Regions from separate parts of the Methylobacterium sp. WCS2018Hpa-22 genome, predicted to be linked through region 2. Evidence: riboswitches for the same ligand, from Rfam matches in the RefSeq annotation. Region 2 holds a riboswitch; the other holds the start of a gene.

Region 1 (8,833 bases), on a different contig from region 2:
GCGGCGGAGAACCCTCCCATGGCATCGGCCGCGGCGTCACCGTCGAGGAGGTCCCGTTCGGCGACATCGAAGGCGTGGACATAGGCGTCGGCCTGCGCGACGCGGGTGGCGAAGCCCGCATCGGCCATGTCCTCGGTCCCGCCATAGGCGTGCGAGGTGGCGTCGAGATAGGCTTGGCCCAGATCGGCGCGGCTTTGCCAAGCCCCGTCGAGGGCGAGTTCGCCGGCGCCCGCGCCGTAGCGGCCGGGTGCTGCGCCGTAGACACGGGCGGGAGCCTCGCCCCGGCGGCGCGCGGCGGCAAGGGGGTTCTCGTCGTCCTCCTCGTCGCGCTCGGCGACGGCAGATGCCGCGCGGGCGAGGAGGGAGAGGGTTTCGGGAAAGGTGTCGCGAAACGCGCCCGAGATACGCAGGGTCACGTCGATGCGCGGCCGGTCGAGGAGGGCGAGCGGCATCACCTCGAATCCGGTGACGCGGGTCGAGGCATGGTCCCAGGTCGGGCGCACGCCCATGAGCGCGAGAGCATGCGCCACGTCCTCGCCGCCGGTGCGGAGGGTCGGAGAGGCCCAGAGATCCATGACGATGCGGGCCGGGTAGTCGCCCTCGTCCTGCAGGTAGCGCCGGACCACCGCATCGGCGGCTTTCGAGCCGAGCAGCGTGGCGGCCCGCGTCGGCAGGCTGCGCGGATCCAGCGTAGTGAGGTTGCGCCCCGTGGGCATCACGTCGGTCCGCCCGCGAGAGGGCGAACCGGCGGGGCCTGGGGGAACGAAGCGTCCGTCGAGGGCCGCGAGCAGTCCCTCGCGCTCGGCGGCCGCGCAGGCTCTCACAGGGGCCGGCGCGTCGTCCGGTGCCGATCCGAACACGTGGAGCCCGTCGCGGGTAGTGACCTCACCGAGGTCGCACAGATGCGCGTCGAGGGCGGTGAGCGCGTCGGCCATGGGAGTGTCGGCGTCGATCCCGGCGCCCGAGAGAAGGCCGGCATCGGCCGCATCGTCGAGGATCGCGCGGGCGATGATCTCGGCCCGCCGCGGATCGAGCACACTGGCCGAGGAATATTCCTCCACGAGTTCACGCAGCCGTGCGGCCTCCGGGGTCAGGCCGGCGCATTCGGTCTGGGGCGTGAGGTGGCCAAGGGCGATGCCGCCGAGCCGGCGTTTCACGGGGGCCGCCTCGCCGGGATCGTCGACGATGAAGGGGTAGATCACGGGCAGATGCCCGATCGCCCGCGCCGGCCAGCAGGCCGGCGACAGGGCCACCGCCTTGCCCGGCAACCATTCGGTGGTGCCGTGGGTGCCGAGATGGATCAGGGCGTCGAACCCTTCCCGCAATCCGAGATGGAAGGCGAGATAGGCATGGGTCGGCGGCTCGTCGGGGTCGTGATAGCCGGCCTTGCGATCCGCGGCCCGGCCACGGTCGGGCTGAAGGAAGACGGCGAGACCGGCGCTTCGTTCTTGGTCGTCCCCACCACCGACCTCATCCTGAGGTGCCAGCGCATAGCGCTGGCCTCGAAGGAGGCCTCCAGGACCCTTTACGGAGACTGGAGGTTTCCTTCGAGGCCGCTGACGCGGCGCCTCAGGATGAGGTCGAGCGTCGGACGGAGAACTGTCGAGCACCATCGGGAAGCGGAACGCCCCGTCGATGCAGACCGGGTCGGCTTCCGGCTTGCCCCACCGTCGATCGAGCGTGTCGCGCTCGTCCGGTGACAGGGTGGTGAGCCAGTCGCGATAGGCCGCGAGCGATACCGCGAAGGTCGGCCCCTCCTTCGTGAGCGCGTGCATCAGAGCGTCCGGCTCCGGCAGGTGGCCTACCGCATAACCGGCCTGCCGCAGCGTCTCCGCGATGGTCCCCGCACTCGCCGGCGTGTCGAGCCCCACGGCGAAGCCGGCCCGGCCGCCCCGGGCGGGGTAGTCGGACAGGACCAGAGCGAGGCGACGCGCTGCACGCGGCCGGTGTTTCAGCGCCACCCAGGCGGAGGCGCGGTCGGCCAGGGCCGCGATGCCGGCCGGGAAGGGAACGGCGCGGCGCTCGCTGAACCCATCGAGTTCCGGCCCGTCCTCCTTGAACGAGATCGGGAAGCCGGAAAGCCGGCCGTCGAATTCGGGAAGCGCCACCTGCATGGCGAGGTCGGCGGCGTTCATCCCTCGCGCCGAGGCCTCCCAGGCCTCCCGCGCGGCCCCGATCGTATAGGCCTGGAGGATGGGCGCATCAGCCCCATCCAGGACGAAGCCGGCATCCTCCCGCGCGGAGAAGGCCGTCGCCGCGATGACGATGTCCGGGCTGCGCGCGGCCAGAGCCTCCCGCACGGCATCGAGGGCGAGCGCGTCCTTGAGGCTTGCGACCGCGAGGGTGGCGGCTCCGATGCCGCGCTCACCCAACGCGCTGATGAGTTCGGCCACCGGCCGGGTGTCGCCGCCGAGCACAGCTGAGCGATAGACCAGGATCAGCGCGAGGGGGCGGTTCTGCCCAGCTGCGGCGAGGGCGGTCTCGTGTGCGACCGGTCCGCAACCCGGACACCAGGCGAAGCCGCGCGGCAGGGCGACCGGCGGCAGCGCTTCGACCGCGTTCCCGATCTCGCGGGAGAGGCGCCGGATCATCCGGCGCAGGTTGTCGGACCCGCCCGCGCGGCAATAGCCCTCGAGTGTCTCCACCAGTTCGGGAGCCACCGTCGAGAAGGCGGTGAGGCGGGGATCGGGCTTGTCGCAGCCCGGAATCACGGCGAGCTTCACGCCGTTCGCGCGAGCCGCAGCGGCGGCGCGCTCGACGCCGTAGCGCCAGTAATCGAGGCCACCGAGGCAGCGGATGACCACGAATTTCGACCGCGCGATCACGTTGTCTACGTAGAGATCGACGGACATCGGATGGCGCAGCCGCGCCAGTTTGGCGAGGCGGAGCGTCGGGACGTCGACTGCCGACGGGTCCCGTGCCGCCGCCTCCCGCTCGGCCGCATGCGCGCCGGCCATGCCGGAGAGGTCGGAATCGGTGAAGGACAGGAACACGATGTCGCCGGGCGCCTGGCCCAGATCGATGGCGGCTTCGCCTTCGTCGAGGGAGACCGTGTCGATTCGGATCAGATGCATGGGCGGCGCGCCGTCATGGCTGTGCCCTGGAGGACGTCCGCTCGGTCACGGCGCTTTGGCGACCGCGCCGGCGCCACAGCGCCCGAAGGAGAAGCACGCCGATCAGCACCAGCGGTAACCATGGCAGGCCGGCGACGACGAAACGCAAGGCCGATCCGGCGCTCTCGCCGAAGGTCTGGCCTGCCTGGGCCCAGGCTTCCTCCACGGGGGCGAGAGGCCCGGCCCTCGCCTCGTCGGAGCGTAGGGCGATGGAGACGAGCTCCGTGTCGACGCGCTGGTTCAGGCCGCGCTGCTTGGCATCGGCTTCCTCGATCTGCGACTGAACCTGCGCCAATTCCTGCGCGATGCGGATCAAATCCTCCACGCGCGGGTCGGGCCGTGCAGCGATCGCGTCGAGCCGGGCGCGATAGGCGGTGAGCTGGGCCAAGCGCCGGCCGCCATCCTCGATGGCGTCCGTCAGGTCGTCGGCACGCGTCGACTGGCTCCGGAGCACGACGTCACCCGTCGCCTCGCCGGGGAGGGGCGCCGTGACGAAGGCCATGAAGGGCGCGACGGACTCATGCGGCAGTCGGACCTGAACCTGCGCCTGCGGACGGCCCGCAGGCCTGCGGCCATCGTCGACGGACGCAGCGACGAGAACGCATTTCAGGGCTGCCTCGTTCAGGCAGCGGTCGCGCGCCGCCTCGAAATGCGCGTTCACCCGCTGGGGCGGTAACCCGATGGTCAGGTCGTGGGTATAGGCGAGCTTCGCATCGCTCGTCTGGGCCAGTGGGCGGGCCACCGGAGCGAGGCGTGCCATCGCCCGGCTGTCCGAGGCCTGAAACTCCGGTTTGGGTGGGCGTGAATCCGAGCAGCCACCGATCGCCGCGAGAGCCGCCAGGCCGGACGCGGCCACGAGGCCGCGGCACCCGTGAGCCAGGATCCGTCGGGCGGTCAACGCGCTCACCCCGCCAGGGCGGCTGCCACCGCCCCCTGGTCGAAACCCTTCAGCCCGATGACCACGAGCCGGCCGTCGCGGTTCTCGCTCGCCCGCCAGGGGCGGTCGTAATGATGGGCGATACGGGCACCGACGCCCTGGACCACGAGGCGCATCGGCTTGCCGGTGACCTCGGCGAAGCCCTTGATCCGCAGGACGCCGCTGGTCTCGGCGGCGCGGGCGACGCGGGAGGCCAGATCCTCGGCGCTCGCCGTGGCAGGCACGGCAATGGCCACGGAGTCGAAATCGTCGTGATCGTGGTCCTCGCCCTCGCCGTGATGGGAGGGGCGGGCGTCGAGATCGTCCTCGGCGGCGGCGCCGAGACCGAGGATCACGCGCGGATCGAGGCGGCCATGCTCGGCCTCGACCATCTTCACCGCGCGCGGCAGCTGGCGCTCCACCTCGGCGCGGACCTTGGCCTTGCCGGCGTCGTCGAGGAGGTCGGCCTTGTTCATCACCACGAGGTCGGCGCAGAGGAGCTGGTCCTCGAACACCTCTTCCAGCGGGTTGTCGTGATCGACGCTGGCATCGTCGGCCCGCTGGGCGGCGAGGGCTGCCGGATCGTCGGCGAAGAAGCCGGCAGCGACGGCCGGGCCGTCGATCACCGCGATCACCCCGTCCACGGTCACCCGCGAGCGGATCGCCGGCCAGTGGAAGGCCTGGACCAGGGGCTTCGGCAGAGCGAGGCCGGACGTCTCGATGAGGATGTGCTCCGGCGGGTCGGCGCGGTCGAGGAGCTTGTTCAGGGCGGGCACGAAATCGTCCGCCACGGTGCAGCAGATGCAGCCATTGGCCAGCTCCACGATGTCCTCGTCCTGGCAACCCTCGATGCCGCAGGCGGCCAGGAACGATCCGTCGAAGCCGATATCGCCGAACTCGTTGACGATGATGGCGAGCCGACGACCGCCGGCATTCTCCACGAGGTGACGGACGAGGGTCGTCTTCCCGGCTCCGAGGAAGCCGGTGACGATGGTGCAGGGGATCTTCTCGACGATGCTCATTCGGCGGCGTCCGGAATTCTGTCCGCGCGGGGCGGAGGAAACGGGGGAATGCGGGCGACGACGCCTTTGCGGAACGCCTCCGGCCGCGCCTTCCAGGGCACGATGCCGTCGGGCGTCTCCGCGTACAGGCCGATGCCCGCGAGGATGGTTCTGGCGGATTCGACCGGGTCGAGATCGCCGTAGACGTAGGTCCAGCGGCCCTCCGACGCCACGGCGACCGTGCAGGGGCGCTTGCAGACCGACAGGCACTCCACGCTCTCGACCGCGATGCCCTCGATGGCGGCTTCCGTCACCGCATCGCGCAGCGCCGAGACGAGGCGGGCCCCGGCACGGGGCTCGGATGTGTCGCCGGCCGTGCGGCAGGTGGCGCAGACATAGAGTACGACCGGTCTGCCGGCCTGGATGTCCTCGTCAGGCATGCGACGTCGTCGGGCTCTTGCGCCCGACGCTGTTCCAGGCCCAGCCGAAGGCGAGGCCGATCACCGCCCAGAACACGAAGGCGATGCCGAGCGACCGAGCGGCGAATTGGGCCGCGTAGCCCGGGGGCAGGGCGGAGGCAGTGTGGCTCGTCTCCGGAGCGCCTGCCAGATGCGGCGCGACGAGAAGCACGAGCCCTCCAGCGATGGCGATGGAGGAGCGGCGGATCGCGATGAGGTAGAGCCCCATGGCGGTGGCGGCCGCGGTCATGATCCACCAGAACTGGCGTTCGGCGAGCGGCGCCGCCTCCATGCCGGGCAGTTCAGGCGGCAGACCGAGGGCCGGGGCGAGGGCCACGGCGAGGAACCCCGCGATGGCGAATCGCAGGCCGGTTTCCGGGCTCGGCTCGCGCCCACAGGCAATGAGAGCCGCGCCCAGCAACAGGGCGTAGCCGACGCCGCCGACCAGGGTCGCGAGGGCGGTGAAGACCATCCGGGGAAGGCCGGGGCCGGGCTGCCAGGCCGGAGCGACCTCGCCGCCTTCGACACCGTCCGTCTTGCCGCCATGGTCCTTGCCGCCATGGTCGTGGCCCGAATGGACGGGCACGATGAGGGAGGCCGGGGAGACGCCGCGCGGCATCCATTGCGCGGCTGGCGCCGTGGCTTCGCCGCTCTCGTAACGCTCGGCCGCGATGATCAGCGGCGAGGTGAGGGCAAGCTGCAAGCCCGTGGCGACGACAGCCGCCAGGAAGCCGGCGACCAGGGCCGCCGACACGAGTCGGATCATCATGAAATCAGGTCCTGGCTGAGCGCTAGGCGGTCAGTGGCAGGGGAAATTCTGGGCGTGCCGGAAATCGTGGGCCGCGTTGTGCAGCGCCATCGCCGGGGCGAAGCCGGCCATGAAGACGAGCCCGAGGCCGAGGAAAGCGGCCATGAGCACTGCGCCGAGACGCTCGTTGCTGCGGGTGCCGGTGAGGGCGAGGGTGTTCGTGGTCATCGTGTCAGGTCTCCGGCCGCCCCGCCGGCGGCGTTCGAGGATAGAGCGGGAGGACAATGTCCCCTTCGGAAGGCAGGTCTCCTGGCTCGCGGGTCATCCGGTCCTGCCGCCTTCCCGGATCGCTCCGGTGGCCGATGGCAGGCCCGTCTCCGCTCACAGTTGCGGGGGCAGCTGCGGTTTCAGGCGCGAGCCCTCACCGCATTCCCTTTTCACCCCGTCGCCGGGGCACCGTCCGAACTTCGCTTCTACGCGCTCGCGCGACCGCTGACAACGCGCTGCCAAAGCGTTTTACCGGCTTTGACGGGGCAGGGCGGTTTCGCGCTAAAGGGAGCCATGCGGCAGCCTTCTCCAAGAATGACACTGGTCCTCGGCGGCGCGCGCTCGGGCAAGAGTCTGCACGCGGAGCGCCTCGTGGAAGCCCACCCGGCGCCGTGGCTCTACCTCGCCACCGCGCAGGCCTGGGACGACGAGATGCGGGAGCGCGTCGCCCTTCACCGGTCGCGCCGCTCGGCGGATTGGATCACCCGGGACGTGCCGATCGATCTGGCCGAGGCCGTCGCCGCGGCGAACGGGCCGGTGCTGGTCGATTGCCTGACCCTATGGCTTACCAACCTGATCCTGTCCGAGGCCGATATCGAGGCGGCGAGCGCCGCGCTGATCGAGGCCTGCGGTCGCGCGCCGGGGCCAGTGGTACTCGTTGGCAACGAGGTCGGTCTCGGCATCGTACCGGACAACGCGCTCGCCCGCCGCTTCCGCGACGCGGCCGGGCGCCTGCACCAGCGCCTCGCCGCGCGGGCCGACCATGTGGTGTTCATGGTGGCGGGACTGCCGATGATCGTGAAACCCCAACCCGGAGCGAGCGCATGAGCGTTTCAGACACGAGCGACCCGGAGGCCGAACGGCACCGTGAGAAGATGGAGAAGCGCAAGGCCGTCCAGGACGCCGAGGTCGCGGCCAAGACGATCGAGAAGGGCCTGCTCATCGTCAATACCGGCCCTGGCAAGGGCAAGACCACGGCCGGGCTCGGCCTCGTCCTGCGGGCGCTCGGCCATGGCTGGCGGGTTGGCGTGGTCCAGTTCATCAAGGGGGGGTGGGATACGGGCGAGAAGCACGCGCTGAAGGCTTTCGGCGACCGGATCGAATGGCATACGCTCGGCGAGGGCTTCACCTGGGAGACGCAGGACAAGGCCCGCGACATCGCGGCGGCCGAGCATGCCTGGGCCAAGGCCGAGGAGCTGATGGCCGACCCGACCATCCGCCTCGTCCTCCTCGACGAACTCAACATCGCCCTGCGCTACGATTATCTGCCCATCGACGCCGTGGTGGCGGCTTTCCGGGCGCGCCGGCCCGACCTCCACGTCATCGTCACCGGCCGCAACGCCAAGCCGGCCCTCATCCAGGCCGCCGACCTCGTCACCGAGATGGGCAGCGTGAAGCACCATTTCTCGGCCGGCGTGAAGGCGCAGGAGGGGATCGAGTTCTGACTGCTGGGCGCGGTCAGGCCACGCCGCCGACCGGCTGATTCTCGTGGAGGACGAGCTTCAGCGTAGCGACGAAATCCTCCAGGGCGGCGGGATCAAGGTCTCGCTGCAGGGCCCCGTGGGCGACGGCGTTGCGCAGGCTCGCCATGGGGCGAAGCCGATCCGCCTCGTCGGGCGTTACGATGCCTTCGCCCGCGAGCTGTTCGATCAGCCGTGCGGACGATTGAGATCGCGACAGGCGGTCCGGAATCAAGGCCCGCCCGATGGCTTCGAAGGTCGACCAGCCAAGCAGCAGAGCGGCCTCCATCTGGCCGGCTGCGATGAGAGCCTCGACCTTCGCGATCGTGCGGTCAATGATGTCGGGCGTCACGCCGTCGATGGCGGGTACGCCGCCGCCGGAGCGAGCGTAGTAGATCCGAAGTTCCCAATCGGCGACACCGAGGAACCGGTCAGCGACTCTTTCCTGGCTTCCCGATCGCGAGCCATCCCGCACGATCTCGATCGCGAGATTCTTGGGTTTTCCGAGCGCAATCGCGTCGGGAACGTAGTCGCCCATGAAGGATGGCAGAAGCTGGCGGGAAGGGTGAGTATAGACCTCGTAGCCGGCATCCATGAGTGTCGGGATGATGAGGTCGAGGACCGGCCGTTCTGGTTCCATGCCGCTCATGCCAGTTCCTCGAATGGATCGTCCGAGAGCCTTACGTATAGAATCGGCTTCTGTGCCGACAGGGCCGCCGCCAGGACGGGGCTCGGCTGCGTGAACGAAAACACCCGCTGCGGTTCGAACTTCTGGATGACCACCCGTTCGATCTGAGAATCATCCATGTAGATGTGCTGGTTGAGGGCATCGAGAACCAGTTTGACGATATTGTCCACATCGCCCTGCAC
Region 2 (8,833 bases):
CGGGTCAGGACGAGGCCGGGCGGCGTCACGGCCAGATCCATCGGGTCGCGGACCTGGGCGTGCAGGTAGACGAACTCCCGCACGTGATCGACGAGCATGAGCAGCATGACGAGGCCGCGCAGGGCGTCGATGGAGACGATGCGGGACCGCGGACCCTGGGCTCCCTCGGAGGCTGTCGGTCTCATCGCACGCGCTCCGTTCCGATCCGGTGCAGGAGCCGGCCGACATCGACGGGTGTCCAGACCGCGCCGCCGCGCGGCTTGCGGACCCCACGCCGCGTCAGCTCGGGAGCGAGGCACTGGGGCGTCCGCCCGACCTCTCCGCCAATCGATTCCAGAATCGGCATGAGGTCGAGCACGTAGCGGCGCGCGCGCTCGGACGAGGCCCCGCGCCCCGCATCCCCGCGCCGGACGTGGGCGGCAGGCGCATCAACGGGCTGGCCCGCCGGGCTGCCATCCCCGGCTGCACCCTTCCAGTTCGCGCGCATCATGCGGGCCATTCGGCGAACCGGCGGTGAGCCAGCGCGGCGAGGAGCAGGGTTCCCGCAACCAAGCAACCTAGGGCCACCATCGCCTGACGCTCCGCCGCGGCGCGGGGCACGGAGGGCGCGAATGCCGGCACGGCATCGTAGGCGGTAAAATCGAGCCGCGCGGGACAGCCCGGACAGACCGGCGCGGGGTCCAGTGCCTGGGCGAGGATGCGGGGCTCGAAGAACGCACGCAGGTCCCGGCGGTACGCGGCGCCCGCCGCCAGGAAGGCGGAATGGCGCTCCGCGTCGGTTCCCGCCGCCATCTCAAGGGCGAGGGCGAGCACCGTCGTGGGAGATAGCGTTGCCAGCCGCCGGCTCCAGGCCGCCGCAGCCTGGGCATGGTCGTGCGCGGCATCTCGGTAGCTCGCCAGCGCTTCGTCGTAGAACGCATCGCGAGCGAGGCGCTTGATCTCGGGCGCCTCCGCCAGCCCCGGCCGACTCGCGGCATCCGGAACCTTGCCGGCAAGCCAGGCCAGGGTGATCCGAGCGCCTTCCTCACCGGTGTAGAACCGGACCTGTGCCTGCCGGCTCGCATCGATTGCCGCGATCCGTGAAGGCGTCGGCGCGAGGGCCTCGACCGCGTACCCGAGAGCGCTCGGCAGGGCGACAGTGACGATGGCCCAAGCCAGCACGAGGATCGCGAGGGCGGAGACGCCCCCGCGCCACAGGCTGGCCACCAGGGCGCAGGCCGACACCCAGAGGACGACGTAGGCGGCCAGGGTGGCCGCAAGGAGGGCCAGCGTACCCTCCCAACCGCCGAGCTCTCCGAGACCGCCCGATACGATGAGCGCCAGCGCCGTTCCACCGAGCACAGCTGTGATGGCGACCAGCGCCACGGCCCCGAACTTCGCGCTCGCCACGCGACGCGGCCCGACGGGCTGCGACGCGATCATGCGCAGGATGCCGTTGTCGTGCTCGGAGGAGAGCCGTGTGCCGGCGAGTGCGATGACGGCGAGAGGTACGAGGTAGACCAGCGCGAAGGCAAGATCGAAGGGGCCGAGCCTGAGCCGGGCGGTCGAGCTGGGTTCGTAGGCGGTGTCGTCGAAGACCGTGCTGAAGCCGAAGCTGGCCCGCATGATCGCGGGTTGCACGTCGGATTGACCGGCCGCGAATACGGCGAGCGGCGTCGGCGGCTTCACCGCGTAGGCGGCCATGAAGTAGGTCATGTAGCCGAAGGCGTAGGTGGGGTCCTGCCAGTAGTTCACTTTGATTGGCGAGGGCTTGCCATAACGCTCATGGGCGGCCTTGGCGTCCCGCACGACCCGGTCGGTGTTGGCGGCGGCCTGCAAGAGGGCGGCTCGCTCCATGGAGACGCGCCCTGCGCCCGTCCACGCCGCTAGGCAGAGAGCCACGAGGAGGGCGGCGAGGATCGCCCAGGTCAGGCGCTCGCGCAGGATCAGGCGCAGTTCGGCGCCGAGCAGGACGGGAAACCGGACGGTTCTCACGGCTTCAGCCTCCGGACAAGGGGACGGCACAGGAGCGCAAGCAGACCGAGCCACAGGGCGAGGACGAAGGCCGGAACGCGTGCGTTGGCCAGCGTGGTGGCGAACGGCAATGGCCGGTGGACGAAAGGCGGGATCTCCCCCCAGAGATCCGGTCCGGCGACGAGGGTGGTCCCGCCGCGCTGGGGATGGTCGCGGATCTCGGCGTTCATGCGTTCGGAGATTCGGCGCCGATAGGCCTCCGCCGCCCAGACGAAGTGGGCGTGTTGGGCGAAATCGGTGCCGGCGAGCGTCTGCGAGAGGGCCTGCAGGGCGACCCGCGGCGACAGCAGGCCAGCCCAGGCCAACGCCCTTTCCTGGGTCGCGAGGCTGTCGAAGAACGCGCCGAGCTCACGGTCGTAGACCGTGAAGTTGTAGTTCTCGTTCTCCGACATCATCAGGCCGCGCAGGTCCACGGGCAGTTCGTCGGGGTCGCTCACGCTATAGCGGGCGAGCACCTCGCGCGTACGGACATCGTTCGCCTCGGCGGTGCGATGCGCCCGAAAACCGGACTCGATCCGCGTCCGGACCTCGCGGTAGGACAGGGCGGGCATGACCGCGTCGACACCGACGATTGCGAGGCGGGGGGCCGCGACGCAAAGGACGGCCCAGACCGCGAGCGCCGCCGCAAGCGCGCCCCGGGCCGTACGTGCGACGAGCGAGACGAGCATCGCGAGCAGCAGAAATACGGTGGCATAGGTCAGCTGCGCCGCTACCCAGGTGAGCAGTCGCGGAACGGCCTGCCAGCCGGCACCCTCCTCGCTCACCACTGCGAGCGCGCCGATCCCGAGGAGCGGAAGCCCTGCCACGAGCGCCAGCGCGGCGAAGAGCGCCGCGAACCGGGTCGCGAAGAGCCGGCCCGGCGGGACGCCGTTGCCGAGCGCGAGACGCAGCGTGCCGCGCTCGCGGTCGGCGGCGAAGGCGGAGAAGCCGAGCAGGATGGCGGCGAGCGGCACCACGAGTTGGACGATATCGGCGACGCTGCCGAGGCCGGATCGCGCGAGCGGTCCGGCATCCTGGATGGCGCGATAGACCGCGTCGTTGAAAACGTGCGCCTCGACCCGCACCATCCGGCCCGTGTAGGGCTCGGTACCGGGATCGAGCACGGCGAGCGGTGCCGAGGGGCGGAACACCCAAAGGCCGAAATGGTCGGCCGAATGCGGGTTCTTGGTATCCTGGCCGAGCCAGCGCGCGCGCTCGGCGGCCGCGACCTGAGCGACCTCACCAGCATAGCGCATAGAATCCCGCCAGGCGCCGAGGCCCGCGACCGTGAGGAGCAGGACGAGGACGGCACCGATCCAGCGAAGGCGCGCATCGCGGGCGGTGCGCGCGAGTTCGGCCGCGAGCTGCCTCACGCCGCGCTCCCCGCCAGCCGCTCGATGTAGAGCCGCTCCAGGCTGACATGGTCGAGAGTCCGGGGGTCGATCTCCTCAACGATACAGCCACGGCTAAGGACACCGACGCGGCCAGCCATCTCGCGCACCCTGTAGAGATCGTGGGTCGCCATCAGGATGGCGGTGCCACGATCCGCCGCCGCCCGGACCGTTGTGGAGAAGTCCGCCGCCGCGCTCGGATCAAGGCCCGAGGTCGGTTCGTCGAGGAGGAGGAGCCGGGCACGGCGCGCGAGTGCCACCGCGATGCCGACCTTCTGGCGCATGCCCTTGGAATAGGAGCCGGCGGGACGGGCGAGGGCAGGCTCGGCGAGGCCGGCCTCCGCGAGGAGCATGCGTGCGTTCGCTTTCGTCAGATCGAGGCCGGCCAGGGTCGTGAAGTAGCGCAGGTTCTCCACCCCGGAGAGGCCGGGATAGAGCGCCACCTGTTCGGGGATGTAGGCCACGTGCCGGCGCGCGCCGACCGGGTCGGCGCCGGCATCGACACCGCAGACCCGGACCGTGCCGGCATCCGCCTTTAGGAAGCCGAGGATCAGGTTGACCGTTGTGGTCTTGCCAGCCCCGTTCGGCCCGAGCAGGGCGAAGACCTCCCCGGGACGGAGCGACAGGTCGAGGCCATCGAGGGCTTGGCGTTCGCCGAAACGCTTGCCCGCCCCCCGGATCTCCAGGACGAAGTCGCCCGAATGGGTCGTGACCTCAGTCATCAGAACCGCACCGAGATCGTGCCGGTGAAGCGCCGGGGCGCGCCGGGATAGACCCGGAACACGCTGTTCGAACTCTCATAGTAAGTGGTGTCGAAGATGTTCTCGACGTTAAGGCCGAAGCGCATGTTCTCGTAGCGGTAATAGGCCAGCGCATCGACAGCGATGTAGGCCGGCAGAGAGAAGCCCGAGCCCGATGCGTCCCCGGCGCGTTCGCCAACCCCGCGCACGCCGCCGCCCAGGCCGAGGCCCTTCCAGGGGCCGGCCTGGACCTCGTGCACAGCGAGCAGGCTGCCCGAGTGGCGCGGGATGTTGATCAGCGGTGCGCCCACCGGCAGCACGTTATCCTTGGTCACCACTGCGTCGGCGTAGACGTAGCCCGCCAGGATCTTGATCTCGGGGGTGATCTGGCCTGCGGCCGTGAGTTCGAAGCCCTGGCTGCGCACGCCGCCCGCCGCCAGCGAGAAGCCGCTGTTGTTGGGGTCGGCCGTCAGCACGTTCTGCCGCTCGATGCGGAAGGCCGCCGCCGTCAGGCCGAGGGCGCCTCCGAACAGATCGAGCTTGGCACCCACCTCGTAGCCGATGCCAGTCTCGGGCTCGAACGGCTCCGCGCGGGCCACCGCGAAGGCATCGGGGCCGATATTGGGCCGGAAGCTGGTGCCGACATTGGTGTAGAGCGAAAGCTCAGGCAGGGGCTGGTAGACGAGCCCGGCACGCGGCGTGGCCGCCACCCGCGATTGCTCTGACTGGGTCGAGTTCGTTCGCTCGCGAAAAGATTGCTCGAAGAAATCGAACCGGGCCCCGAGGAGCGCCTTCCACTCGGGGCTGAGCGCGATCTGGTCCTGGACATAGAGGGCGGTGTTGGTGACTCGTTCCAAGTTGTTGCGCCGGATCGTGAGCGGCGGCAGGGCCTGGCCGTAGCGGGGATCGTAAATGTCGAGGCTGTAGGGGCTCTGGCGGAAGTTCGAGCGATCATAGACCACGCGGCTATCCGTGCTCTCCCGCTCGAAGCCGAGAAGCAGGGTATGACCGAGATCACCGGTGGCGAAGCGCCCCACCACCTCGGCCTGACCGATGGCGGTATCCCAGCGGTAATCGCGGAAGTTCCGGTCGCGCAGGACGGTGCGATTGTCCGCGGCGAGGCCACGGACCTCCGCCGATTCCCCGACCAGCGAGCCGGTGTTGAAGTGGGTGGCGAGGCGCATCTGCCAATCGGCGTTGAAGCGATGCTCGACCCGCACCTGCATCGTGTCCGAGCTCTGATACGTGCTCTGCCCCGGCTCGCCGAGGAAGCGGGAAATCGGCAGGAAGCCGAGTTGGCGGTTGATCGCAATCACACCCCGGTCGACCACGACGCGATTGCGCAGGAACTCGGTCTCGACGGTGATTTTCGTGTCCGGCGTGACCTGCCAGCTCACGACGGGAGCGACGAGGAGCCGGTCGCTGTCGACAAAATCGCGAAAGCTGTTCTGGCGTCCGCCCGCAAAGTTAAATCGGTAGAGCAGCGTGCCGTCCTCGTTGAGCGCGCCACCGGCATCGACCGTGTCGCGGAACTGCTCGAAAGAACCCCAGAGACCGCCCATCTCGACGAAGCGCTCAGCGGTCGGCTGTTTGGTGACGAAGTTGACGAGGCCACCTGGGTCACTGCGCCCAAACAGGCCGCCACCGGGGCCCTTGAGCACCTCGATGCGCTCGACGTTCTGGGTGTCAGGCGGCGGCGGCGAGCCTCGGTTGATCGGGAAGCCGTTACGGTAGAGTTCCGAGGTAGTCGTGCCACGGATGGCGTAGCTGAACACCGTCAGGCCGCCAAAATTGTTCTGCTGGGCGACGCCGGGCGTATAGTTGAAGACCCGGTCGACGCGGGTGGCGGCGAGATCTGTGATGACCTCGCGCGGCGCAACGGTGACGATCTGGGGCACGTCGCGCTGGGGCGTGTCGGTCTTCGTGCTGCTCACCGCCCGGTCGGCCCGGTAGCCCGGGGTCGGACCGATCAGGCCTATCCCCGGGGAGGGGCCAGCACCAGCGACCACTGGAGCGCTCCCGCCAGTAGCCTCCACGGAGAGTTCCTCCAGCGTGACGGCCTCCTGCGCCCGGGCCTCCAGTGCAGGCGCGCCCGCCGAAAGGATTGCGGCAAGCGCGTAGTGCGATCCTCGACGCCTCGACATCCGACGACGCTTGGCCGGAACGGGCAGGGTCAGGATCGCAACCTTCGAGGTCGCCAGGTTGGGACGAAGGGGCACCGGTGCGCTCAAGGTTGTCGAGCGACGGCCGAGCGGGTGCCCTCGCGGGACCGGCTGCGTCAGTAGCCAAGCCCGCTCATGCGCTCCGCCGGGACACCCCGCCCGAGAGACGTATCGTTGTGCAAGGCAGGTCTCCTGGCTCGCGGGTCGTCGCCCTCGCCTCGGCCTTCCCAGTACGTCGCACCAGTGACCATGGACGGTGAGGGCTCACCGCTAACAGTTGCGGGGGCAGCTTCGGAAGCGCTCCTGCGAGCACCCCGAATTCCCTCTTAGCCCGCGAGCCGACGACCCGCAGGAACCTTGACGGTCAGACATTCGCCGGGCGCCGCCGCATAGTCAATCGAGGGGGCGTCATTTTCTCGCAACATTGTAACATTGCATCAGTCTGGTCCCGGACCGTTGTCCGTCGCCAGATGGATTGGGACAGTCCGCTCTTTTCAGGTGCGGAGGCTCTGATCCATCGGGGGTGAAAGGTTATGCAGCCTGCGCCTAGTGGCGCAATCGGCCGATGCTCGATGGCCTCCACGATAAGCGCTTATGGACGTCTTCTGGTCGAAAGCAGTCGGACCGCATTCCACCCAACCCGGTCGTAGAGCGGGCTGGCAGGTGTCAACCTAACTCGGCCGCTCATTCCGTTGTCTTTGTTACCTGTAAGCGTGTTTCGGACGGCTCTATGACGCGCGTGCCGCGACGCAAGCTCTGCGGCGTTTGACCGAACATGCGCAGGAAAGCCCGCCGCAACCGATTGCGATCGGTAAAGCCGGTGTCACGGGCAACGACATCCAACGCATGGCGTCCGTCTTCGAGCATACGTTGCGCGGCCTCTAGGCGAAGGCGCTCTACGGCCTTGGCCGGGGACTGTCCGGTCTCCTCGCGAAAGATCCGGCTGAATTGGCGGGGACTTACACTCGCGGCGTCAGCGAGCTCCTCGACAGTCAGCGGATTGGCCAGATGCTCTCGGGCGTATACGAGCGCGCGGCGGACGCGGTCGGAGCGGGGCTGCAGTTCTAAGAGCGCGGAGAACTGGGACTGGCCGCCCGGGCGGCGGTGGTAGACGACGAGCTTGCGCGCCACCATCCGCGACAGGTCCGCGCCGTGATCGTCTTCGATCAGGGCGAGGGTCAGGTCGATGGCCGCGCTCATCCCGGCGGATGTCCAGATGTGTCCATCGGAGACGAAGATGCGGTCGTCGTCGACGCGGACGCGAGGAAACCGAGCCTGCAAGTCCCGGGCATGGGCCCAGTGCGTGGTCGCGGTACGGCCGTCGAGCAATCCCGCCTCGGCCAGGGCGAATGCCCCCGTGCATAGTCCTGCGACGCGTCGGGACGTCTGGCCCGCCTCAGCGATATAGCTGCGCAGGGCAAGCGTGAGGGGGCGGGGAAGCAGCTCGCCGACGACCATCAAGGTGTCCGGCACGAGGGTGAGCGGAACTGTCTCGATCCGGATGCCCAGCGACGACCGGATCGTTCCACCCTGCTCAGACATAACTGTCAGGCGGTAGGCTTCGTATCCGAGTTCCACGTTGGTGAACTCGAAGGCCGATAGCGCGGCCAGTCCCATAACTTGGAACCCGTCCTCAAGAATGAAGCCGACCTCTGGCATCGAAACCACCACCGCTCATGTCCTGAATTGACGCTTTTACGTCATTTCAGACATCGCCGTCCAGCCGTAGTGTCGTGCCGTCGCAAACAGCCAGCGGCGCATGTCGAAGGACCACGACCATGAGTAACAAGCTGGGAACCGTGCTCATCACCGGGGCCTCCTCAGGCATTGGTGCAGTCTACGCCGACCGCTTCGCTGCGCGCGGCCACAATCTCATCCTAGTGGCACGCAACAGGGCGAGGCTCGATGCCGTCGCCGAGACACTGTCGGGTCGCCATGGCATTACGGTCCGAGTCGTCGCGGCCGATCTGGCGGGCGCTGAGGGGCTCCGCGAAGTCGAAGCGATCCTGAAGACCGAGGCCAGCATCACCCATCTGGTCAACAATGCCGGCTTCGGCAGCGCCGCGCCCTTGGCGTCCGCCTCGGTGGACGACATGGAGCAGATGATCGCGATCAACGTCACTGCCCCGACGCGCCTGACTTACGCGGCCGTCCCACGTTTCACAGCGCGCGGCAACGGCACGATCATCAACATCGCCTCGATCGTCGCCATTGGCCCGGAGGCACTCAACGGCGTTTATGGCGGCACGAAGTCCTTCGTCCTCGCCTTCAGTCAATCACTGCGCAAGGAACTCGCCGGCACCGGGGTGGCCGTACAAGTCGTCCTGCCGGGGGCGACCGGCACAGAGTTCTGGGACATCGCCGGGCTGCCGTCCAGCAATCTTCCCGAGGGGTGGGTCATGTCCGCCGCCGATCTCGTGGACGCGGCTCTAGTCGGCCTCGACCGGGGCGAATTCGCCACTATTCCGTCGCTGATGGAGGGGGCCGAATGGGAGGCCTGGGAGGCCGCTCGCCAAGCGATGCTGCCACACCTGTCGAGCGCCGTGGC

The links. A riboswitch is a leader RNA that binds a small molecule or an ion and turns the genes downstream of it on or off. The one in region 2 is predicted to bind cobalamin.
Region 1: another riboswitch for cobalamin. It lies ahead of RQI43_RS03505 (CbtB-domain containing protein); the one in region 2 lies ahead of RQI43_RS02345 (TonB-dependent siderophore receptor).

What each region holds. Positions count from the first base shown of each region.
Region 1 covers NZ_JAVTJA010000002.1:217,174-226,006, reverse strand. Annotated here, with positions in the region: gene cobN (cobaltochelatase subunit CobN) at 1-3,074, opposite strand, end outside; gene RQI43_RS03525 (DUF4349 domain-containing protein) at 3,088-4,020, opposite strand; gene cobW (cobalamin biosynthesis protein CobW) at 4,017-5,051, opposite strand; gene RQI43_RS03515 (DUF1636 domain-containing protein) at 5,048-5,470, opposite strand; gene RQI43_RS03510 (CbtA family protein) at 5,463-6,257, opposite strand; gene RQI43_RS03505 (CbtB-domain containing protein) at 6,288-6,464, opposite strand; cobalamin riboswitch at 6,518-6,712, opposite strand; gene cobU (bifunctional adenosylcobinamide kinase/adenosylcobinamide-phosphate guanylyltransferase) at 6,819-7,331, shown strand; gene cobO (cob(I)yrinic acid a,c-diamide adenosyltransferase) at 7,328-7,948, shown strand; gene RQI43_RS03490 (hypothetical protein) at 7,962-8,612, opposite strand; gene RQI43_RS03485 (RusA family crossover junction endodeoxyribonuclease) at 8,609-8,833, opposite strand, start outside.
Region 2 covers NZ_JAVTJA010000001.1:495,841-504,673, reverse strand. Annotated here, with positions in the region: gene RQI43_RS02370 (heparan-alpha-glucosaminide N-acetyltransferase domain-containing protein) at 1-185, opposite strand, end outside; gene RQI43_RS02365 (hypothetical protein) at 182-490, opposite strand; gene RQI43_RS02360 (ABC transporter permease subunit) at 487-1,974, opposite strand; gene RQI43_RS02355 (DUF3526 domain-containing protein) at 1,971-3,365, opposite strand; gene RQI43_RS02350 (ABC transporter ATP-binding protein) at 3,362-4,105, opposite strand; gene RQI43_RS02345 (TonB-dependent siderophore receptor) at 4,105-6,267, opposite strand; cobalamin riboswitch at 6,450-6,660, opposite strand; gene RQI43_RS02340 (GlxA family transcriptional regulator) at 6,970-7,944, opposite strand; gene RQI43_RS02335 (SDR family oxidoreductase) at 8,064-8,833, shown strand, end outside.